Regions from separate parts of the Clostridium kluyveri DSM 555 genome, predicted to be linked through region 4. Evidence: riboswitches for the same ligand, from Rfam matches in the RefSeq annotation. Region 4 holds a riboswitch; each other region holds the start of a gene.
What was found. Region 4 has a riboswitch for S-adenosylmethionine ahead of CKL_RS03265 (methionine ABC transporter ATP-binding protein). Riboswitches for the same ligand answer to the same signal wherever they lie in the genome.
Positions count from the first base shown of each region.

Region 1: it holds a riboswitch for S-adenosylmethionine, as region 4 does, so the genes downstream of both, CKL_RS14865 (ATP-binding cassette domain-containing protein) here and CKL_RS03265 (methionine ABC transporter ATP-binding protein) in region 4, are expected to answer to the same signal.
Region 2: it holds a riboswitch for S-adenosylmethionine, as region 4 does, so the genes downstream of both, CKL_RS04035 (methionine ABC transporter ATP-binding protein) here and CKL_RS03265 (methionine ABC transporter ATP-binding protein) in region 4, are expected to answer to the same signal.
Region 3: it holds a riboswitch for S-adenosylmethionine, as region 4 does, so the genes downstream of both, metK (methionine adenosyltransferase) here and CKL_RS03265 (methionine ABC transporter ATP-binding protein) in region 4, are expected to answer to the same signal.

Region 1 covers NC_009706.1:3,103,097-3,105,300, reverse strand. The annotation lists gene CKL_RS14870 (ROK family transcriptional regulator) at 1-478, opposite strand, end outside; SAM riboswitch class I at 1,075-1,189, shown strand; partial or broken gene CKL_RS14865 (ATP-binding cassette domain-containing protein) at 1,297-1,617, shown strand; gene CKL_RS14860 (methyl-accepting chemotaxis protein) at 1,668-2,204, opposite strand, start outside.
Region 2 covers NC_009706.1:817,873-820,076, reverse strand. The annotation lists gene CKL_RS04040 (methionine ABC transporter permease) at 1-126, opposite strand, end outside; gene CKL_RS04035 (methionine ABC transporter ATP-binding protein) at 123-902, opposite strand; SAM riboswitch class I at 1,106-1,210, opposite strand; gene CKL_RS04030 (acetate uptake transporter) at 1,445-2,062, shown strand; gene CKL_RS04025 (DUF4317 domain-containing protein) at 2,112-2,204, opposite strand, start outside.
Region 3 covers NC_009706.1:3,717,876-3,720,079, reverse strand. The annotation lists tRNA gene CKL_RS17900 (tRNA-Thr) at 224-299, shown strand; tRNA gene CKL_RS17895 (tRNA-Tyr) at 305-389, shown strand; tRNA gene CKL_RS17890 (tRNA-Val) at 399-474, shown strand; tRNA gene CKL_RS17885 (tRNA-Thr) at 495-570, shown strand; tRNA gene CKL_RS17880 (tRNA-Tyr) at 576-660, shown strand; SAM riboswitch class I at 736-841, shown strand; gene metK (methionine adenosyltransferase) at 910-2,085, shown strand; gene CKL_RS17870 (ABC transporter substrate-binding protein) at 2,161-2,204, opposite strand, start outside.
Region 4 covers NC_009706.1:654,539-656,742, forward strand. The annotation lists gene CKL_RS03260 (DegV family protein) at 1-696, shown strand, start outside; SAM riboswitch class I at 757-857, shown strand; gene CKL_RS03265 (methionine ABC transporter ATP-binding protein) at 942-1,898, shown strand; gene CKL_RS03270 (methionine ABC transporter permease) at 1,900-2,204, shown strand, end outside.

The DNA of each region.
Region 1 (2,204 bases), 1.5 Mb from region 4:
TACCATTTTTTATATCTAAAGGCCCCACAGATCCTACTCCAATTCCTAACAGTTTCATATGGCTTAAGTTTAGATTTGCATAAGCCCTGTTAATGATTTCCACTACTTTTTTTACAGTTTCACAAGGAGTATAGGAATCATCCATATTAAATAGTTCCTTATACAAAATTTCCATTTTTAAATTTGTAATAACTACCTGAGTATAGAGTATTGATATATCAATACCTATAATATAAAAATCATTTATATTTATATCATATAAAATTGGCCTTCTTCCGCCTGTAGATTCTCCTATACAACTCTCGACTATCATTTTACTTTTTTCTAAAGGTTCCATAACGTAATTTAATGTGGTCAATTTAATATCTGTCCTAGATGAAATTTTATTTTTAGATAAGCGTCCATTTTTCTGAAGTAAATTAAATATTTTTTTTTCTTCAAAGCTTAAACTTTTTAATGCATTGGAATTATCTTTCATGAGTACACCTCTTACACTTATAGAATTCAATAAATACTTCTTTCGTTTTTGGAAAAAGTATTTTGAAAAAATTTAATATAGTATCAAAAATATATTGTTTCTCTATTTTTTTTATAGATTTTTGACTTTTTATCCTATGTATTTATATGTGTTATCTGCACTGTAATAATTTTTAATAAATACTTTCTTCATTTTTGAAAAAAGTATTTTAAAAAATAATCACAATGTATTAATTAAAAAAAGCTAAATTTTAATCTTACAAATGTAAGATTAAAATTTAGCTTCCAGTTTTTCTGGTCAACTAAAACATGGTACATGCTTATTGATATATAATTCTATTAATTTTTATTTGGGATTTTCATATAAGATAAATCCCAATGAATTTAATATGTTTTAGTAATATTACGTAGTATTATAAATATATTTTTAAGTAATGTCAATACTTTTTTTATGTCTATTTTCCAATAAGTTTATTTTAGAGGCTAAGCTTATGCTTTTGTTATTTAATAATTGACACATTATAGTACAATTAGTATAATGTATTACGACGTGTAAAATATAAATAAAATGAAATTTAAAAAAATCAATAAACTAGGTTCTTATCAAGAGAGGCGGAGGGACTGGCCCTATGAAACCCAACAACCGGCATTTATTTCAATATGTATCGGTGTTAATTCCTGCAGAGTTAATTTATACTCTGAAAGATGAGAAAAGTGGCTGTTTTATAAAAGTTTGGGATATTAAAAGCTATTTTTCTTAAATAAGAAAAATAGCTTTTTTAATTATTTAAACCAATTGAAGGGAGGGCGTTTTATGAAATGATAAAAGTTAAAAATCTATACAAGAAGTTTAATGAGCTTACAGTTTTAAAGGGTATTAACCTAGAGATAAAAAAGGGGGAGGTTATTGCAATAATAGGCCCCTCTGGTACAGGTAAATCGACTTTGTTAAGATGCATAAATTATTTGGAAATTCCAGACAAGGGTACCATAGAAATAGGAAAATTAAAAATAGACTTTGAAAAAATAACTAAAAAGCAAATACATGAATTGAGGAAGCATACATCTATGGTATTTCAAAGTTATAATCTTTTTAACAATAAAACTGCATTAGAAAATATTATGGAACATTTAACTATATAAGATAGGGCAAAATGCTTATATTTAAGCATTTTGCCATCAATATAGTATTAAGAAATTTTGAACTTTGATATGATTTGGTTAAGCTTTACTGTACTATTTTTTAGGTATTGAACTTCTCCATGAACTTCATTTGATTTTTGTAATAATGTGGTTAGCTTTTGTACTATATCTTCAGTATTTTTTGAACCTTCAGCAGCAGCTGAGGATACTTTATCAATTTCTTCAAGCATGCTTTGTATGGATATAAATATATTTTTAGTATTTGAACTGAAATCAGCTATCATATTATGGATAGACTGAGCATCTTCATTGTATTGATTCATCATTTGAAGCATCAATTTATAATCTTTATCAATATCATTTTCCATAAACTTTAACATATCATTTGAATGGTGGGATAAGTCTTTTACTGAGCTAATTACATTTTTAGTTATATTTTGCATTTCATTAATAGTATTTTTTGAGTCATTCGCTAATTCACCTATTTCACTGGCAACTACGCCAAAACCTTTGCCTTCTTCTCCTGCCCTGACTGCTTCTATATTGGCATTTAAGGCCAGCAAATTTGTTTTTGATGTAATTTC
Region 2 (2,204 bases), 160 kb from region 4:
TCTAGTAACAACAAGAATAATTCCAAGTGGCATTCCTATAAGTAAAGCTATACTGCCAGCTATAATCACCATTTCTATAGTTTCCGATAATCCCTTTAGAACAAATATTTTAAAATCATCAATCATATTACCCCCCCTCCAGCGCATTCCGAATTCACACTGAGATTTGCCATTATTTTAACAAATTTTTTTGCAGTATTACTTTTAGGATTCAAAAATACTGAATTTGTGCTTCCTGTTTCTACGATACTGCCGTTTTCAATTACTGCCATATTATTGCATATATATTTAATAACATCTAATTCATGAGTTATAAGTAATATAGTTAAATTCAATTTTTTATTTATATCTCTTAAAAGTTCCAATATAGAATAGGTAGTTTGTGGATCTAAAGCAGAAGTAGCTTCATCACTTAATAAAACATCTGGTTCATTAGCTAGAGCCCTTGCTATACCTACTCTTTGCTTTTGACCTCCACTTAGTTGTGCAGGATAAAAGTCTACTTTATCACTTAGTTCCACTAAATTTAATATTTCATACACTCTATTTTTTATTTTTTCTTCAGAGTAACCAGCTATTTTTAAAGGGAACGCTACATTTTTATATACATTCATTGAATCAAATAAATTAAAATCTTGAAATATCATTCCAATTTTTTTTCTGGCTTCTCTAAGCTCAGCTTTATTCATAGCCACAATATCGTTATTTCCAATAAATATACTTCCAGAAGTAGGTTCTTCAAGTCTGTTCAAGCATCGTATCATAGTAGACTTTCCAGCCCCACTAAATCCTATAATGCCAAAAATATCTCCTTTTTCAACTTTAAGATTTATATCCTTTAAAACTTCAACTTTACCCTTAGATGTATTAAATGTTTTATTTAAATTTCTTATATCTATCATATAATCGGTCTTTACCCCCTTACACCCAGCATTCACCTATATACTTCTTATTTTAATTTAAATAAATATATCAAAACAAAAAAGACTAAATCTTATACTTTATAAAGTTAAGATTCAGTCTCCAGTTTTTCTGGTCAACTTTTAGATTGATTAAATTATAAAAACTCAGGGGGTAAATCCCTGAGTCTACATCCTCAATGATTACCTCATCTTTCAGCTACAATGCTGCAGGATTTAGCACCAATACATTACATAATGCTGGTTGCCGGACTTCATAGGGCCTTTCCCTCCGCCTCTCTTAATAAGTTATGATATTTAATATTGTAGTAATTAGTATATCAGTGCTTAGATATATTGTCAATATTTTTATAATATAAAATTTAACAACTTTTAATTTACTGAAAATAGAATAATTTTATTTATCTTTGGGCAAAAAAAATTAAATTCATAAAATTTCAAAATTTACTTTACAAATGCATTTTTTTTTGATAAATTATTTATGTGAAATAATTCACAAATATAACTTATAAGGGGGACTTATCATGAATTCAAATGAAATTCAACACATCAAAATCGCTAACTGTGATCCATCCGCATTGGGGCTATTTGGACTTGCTGTTGTAACTTTAGTAGCTTCCTCTCAGAAACTTGGCATCACTGAAGGCACTTCTTTTGTAATTCCCTGGGCAATATTTTTAGGTGGCTTTGCTCAATTATTTGCTTGTATTAATGATTCCAAAAGGCAAAATACTTTCGGCACAACAGCTTTTGGAGCTTTTGCACTATTCTGGTTTGCAGTAGGTATGTCATGGATGATTAACGCCGGTACATTTGGACAAGGTCTTGCAGAGGCAGTAGATCCAAAACAGCTAGGTTTTGCATTTATAGCATATTTAATATTCACCATATTTATGACCATAGGTGCAGCTGAGACTAACAAGGTATTATTTTCAGTTTTCTTTTTTATAATTTTCTTATTTATAGGACTGTCACTCAATTCTTTTGACATTTTGCCAGAGTTTTCCCATAAGCTGGCAGGAATTGCAGAATTATTGGCATCACTTACAGCTTTTTACGGTTCTGCTGCTGCTGTATTAAATCCTCACTTTGGAAGAGAATTCTTACCTATAGGAAAACCTTTTGGTATATTTAAAAAATAACATTATAATTAAGTTTACAAAAGGATGTATATTTAAAAATACATCCTTTTTAAATATATTCTTCTATTTTCTCTGTTTCCAGATTGAATCCATCTATAACCATATCCTCCTTAAGTTCTATTAGCAAACATTTCTTCCCAAA
Region 3 (2,204 bases), 900 kb from region 4:
TAGAGAACATTATATATAATGTATATGATGAGAAGCGGTAAAATATTAAATTTCAACCATATACATATGATTTTCAAAGAAATCTAAAGAAATATGGAGCAATAAACCTTTAATATTATATTATACGGGTATAGTAGGTTTGAAAATAAATGAATGAGAATGTATACTAATCTACGTTAGGCATGTGTGTTTGTATTCTATAAAATACATAGTTAAAGAATAAGCTGGCATAGCTCAGCAGGTAGAGCAACTGACTTGTAATCAGTAGGTCGTGGGTTCGAAGCCTACTGCCAGCACCAAATATGGAGGAATTCCCGAGTGGCCAAAGGGGGCAGACTGTAAATCTGTTGTCAGTGACTTCGATGGTTCGAATCCATCTTCCTCCACCATAAAAATTGGGGCGCATAGCTCAGCTGGGAGAGCATCTGCCTTACAAGCAGGGGGTCACAGGTTCGATCCCTGTTGTGCCCACCATTTATCTAATAATAAAATAAGCTGGCATAGCTCAGCAGGTAGAGCAACTGACTTGTAATCAGTAGGTCGTGGGTTCGAAGCCTACTGCCAGCACCAAATGCGGAGGAATTCCCGAGTGGCCAAAGGGGGCAGACTGTAAATCTGTTGTCAGTGACTTCGATGGTTCGAATCCATCTTCCTCCACCATAAAAGGCACTTTTGGGTGTTTTTTATTTTACTTAATTTGTTGTTTTCATAACTAATAAAATTTATTATATGAAGCTCTTATCAAGAGAGGTGGAGGGAAAAGGCCCTGTGAAGCCCGGCAACCAGTGCTTTAATCATTAAGGTGCCAATTCCAGCAGTTTTAAAGGCTGCAAGATAAGAGAGTAGTTAATTTATTTAACCTCTTCTTATTGAAGTGGTTTTTTTATTTTATAGAGGGAGGTATTAAGAATGAGAAAGCTGTTTACATCTGAATCAGTTACGGAAGGACATCCTGATAAAATGTGCGATCAAATTTCAGATGCTATCTTAGATGCTATTTTGGAACAGGATCCTCAGGGGAGAGTGGCATGTGAGACTGCAACTACTACAGGTATGGTTTTGGTTATGGGGGAAATATCTACTAATTGTTATATTGATATCCCTAAAATAGTTAGAAAAACCATAAGGGAAATAGGATATACTAGGGCTAAATATGGATTTGATTGTGACACTTGTGCAGTACTTAGTTCAATTGATGAACAATCCTTAGATATAGCTATGGGAGTTAATGAATCTTTAGAAGCTAAAGTAGGCAAGATGGAAAAGGTGGATGCTATAGGGGCTGGAGATCAGGGTATGATGTTCGGATTTGCAACAAATGAAACTCCAGAGTATATGCCTATGCCCATAAACTTGGCTCATAAGCTTTCAAAGAGATTATCACAAGTTAGAAAAGAAGGTACATTGGATTATTTAAGACCTGATGGAAAGACACAGGTTACTATAGAATATGAGGAGAATAAGCCAGTTAGAGTAGACACAATAGTGGTGTCTACCCAACATGACGAATTTGTCACCAAAGAACAAATTGAAAGAGATATAATAAAAAATGTTATAGAACCTGTTGTTCCACCGGAATTTTTAGACTCTAATACTAAATATTTTATAAATCCAACAGGAAGATTTGTAGTTGGAGGTCCGCAAGGAGACTCTGGGCTTACAGGAAGAAAAATAATAGTTGATACCTATGGTGGTTACGGAAGACACGGTGGAGGAGCATTTTCCGGAAAGGATCCTACTAAGGTTGATAGATCTGCTGCTTATGCTGCTAGATGGGTAGCTAAAAATTTAGTTGCTGCAGGAGTTGCTGATAAGTTGGAAATACAGATTGCTTATGCTATAGGCGTAGCAGAACCTGTTTCAATAAATGTGGATACCTTTGGCACTGAAAAGATATCTGAGAAGAAGATAGTTGATATAGTAAATAAGGTGTTTGATTTAAGGCCAGCAGTAATAATAAGAGAATTAGAGCTAAGAAGACCTATATACAGACAGGCCGCAGCTTATGGACACTTTGGAAGAACTGATATAGACTTACCTTGGGAAAAATTAAATAAGGTTAATGATATAAAGAATTATCTTTAACAATAAAAACTCTGTATAATTATAGTACAGAGTTTTTTATTTTAATTATTTTGAATAGGTATCTATAATGCATATTTATTTTTTTGGATTTAATATATCCTCTAGGTTGTTATCTGATA
Region 4 (2,204 bases):
AATATGAAAGTGGAAATTCCCAAATCTTCACTGCCTTCCATGGAGGATATGGAGATGGTCTATAAAAGACTTGAGGAAGAAAATTACACCCATGTAATTGCCATAGTTATTTCAAGTGGACTTTCAGGTACATATAATGCTTTAAAAATAGTAAGTGAAAAGCATAAAAATTTGACTACTTATATATATGATTCCAAATCTACATCTGTGGGAGAGGGAATCATTTTAAAAGAGTGTGGTAAACTCATTGAACAGGGGAGAAATTTTCAACAAATCGTAGATACTATACCAAAGATAAAAAGTAATATGCATTTCTTTTTTGTTTTTGGCACTTTGGAATATGCTAGAAAGGGTGGTCGTATAGGAAAGATACCTGGTACTATTGGAGAGATACTAGATATAAAGCCTATTGTTTATTTCGATGATAGCTATGGTGTTTGTTGTACTTATGACAAGGTCAGAGGAAGAAAGCGCTCTTTAAATAAAATGGTAGATATAGGAAAGAAGTTTTTAGATAAAAACCAATGTGAGGTGTATATAGTACATGGTAATGCAGAAGAAGATGCAGATAGAGTTCATAACATGATTTTACAATTACCTAATATAGAAAATATACACATGATAGGTCAAATAAGTCCTATAGTTGGGGTATATTCTGGTCCGGGAACAGTTGGAATATGTTATTTTACAATGTGACCATTGACATTATAAACTTAAGTTGATATAATTAAATCCGTAAATTGAATATGAATCTTGAACTTATCAAGAGAGGTGGAGGGAACAGGCCCATTGAAGCCCGGCAACCAATACGTTGTATAATGGTGCCAAATCCTGCAGCGAAGGCTGAAAGATGAGAGAAATATTATGTATGTTAAATCTGAGGTTTTCCTCAGATTTTTTAGTGCTGTATAATTTTATTTGTAGAGGCAGGGTGAATATTATTGATAAATATTAATAATGTTGGTAAGAGTTTTGATAATAAGGTTGTAATTAAAAATATAAACCTTAATATAAAAAAAGGGGAAATATTTGGAGTAGTAGGACAGAGTGGAGCAGGGAAATCTACACTGCTCAGATGTTTAAATGGCCTTGAAAGCTATGATACTGGAAGTATAAAGATAATGGACAAAGAGGTAAAAGACTTAAAAGGAAAAGAAATAAGAGTTTTCAGGAAAAATTTGGGTATGATATTCCAAAATTTTAATTTGCTAAATAGGAAAAATGTATATGATAATATATCACTTCCCCTGGAGGTATGGGGATATGATAAAAACAAAATAAAATCTAGAGTAGAGGAATTATTAAAATTAGTAGCACTTCGTGATAAGGCTAAAAGTATGCCAAGGCAATTAAGTGGAGGACAAAAACAGAGAGTGGCTATTGCAAGGGCACTTGCTTTGAATCCCAGTATATTACTCTGCGATGAAGCTACTTCAGCCTTGGATCCTAATACTACACAATCTATACTTGAACTTTTAAAGAAGATAAATAAGGAATTTGAACTAACCATAGTAGTAGTAACACATCAAATGGAAGTAATAAAAGAAATATGTAACAAGGTAGCAATTATTGACAGTGGGGAGATAAAGGTAGAAGGAGATGTGGAAGAAGTATTCCTAAGGCCAGGTGAATATTTGAAAAAATTGCTGGGAAATGAAAATTTACTGCCGGAAAGAGGAATGAACATAAGAATATTTTTCCCGAAGGAAATAAGTCAGGATAATTTGATAACTTCTATGGCTATAGATTTAAATATAAAATTTTCCATAGTGTGGGGAAAACTTGAGAGATTTCGAGATAATGTACTGGGAAGCCTAGTAATAAATATAAACCAAAAAGATAAGGAACAAATATGTAATTATCTTTCTTCAAAAAATGTAACATGGGAGGTGGAATAGTATGAGTTTTAATGAAATATTTAAGCAGGTACTATTTCCGGCTGTAGGAGAGACATTTTATATGGTAATAGTTTCTACAGTATTTGCCGTAATTATAGGATTTATACCTGCAGTTTTACTAATAATAACGCAGCCAGGGGGGCTTAGGCCTAATAAGGCAGTTTATAAGGTTTTAGATGTAGTGGTAAATTTACTTAGATCATTTCCATTTATAATACTTATGATAGCTATCTTTCCTTTTACAAAGCTTATAGTTGGAAAAGCCATAGGTACTACGGCAGCCATAGTTCCACTTACCATAGCTGC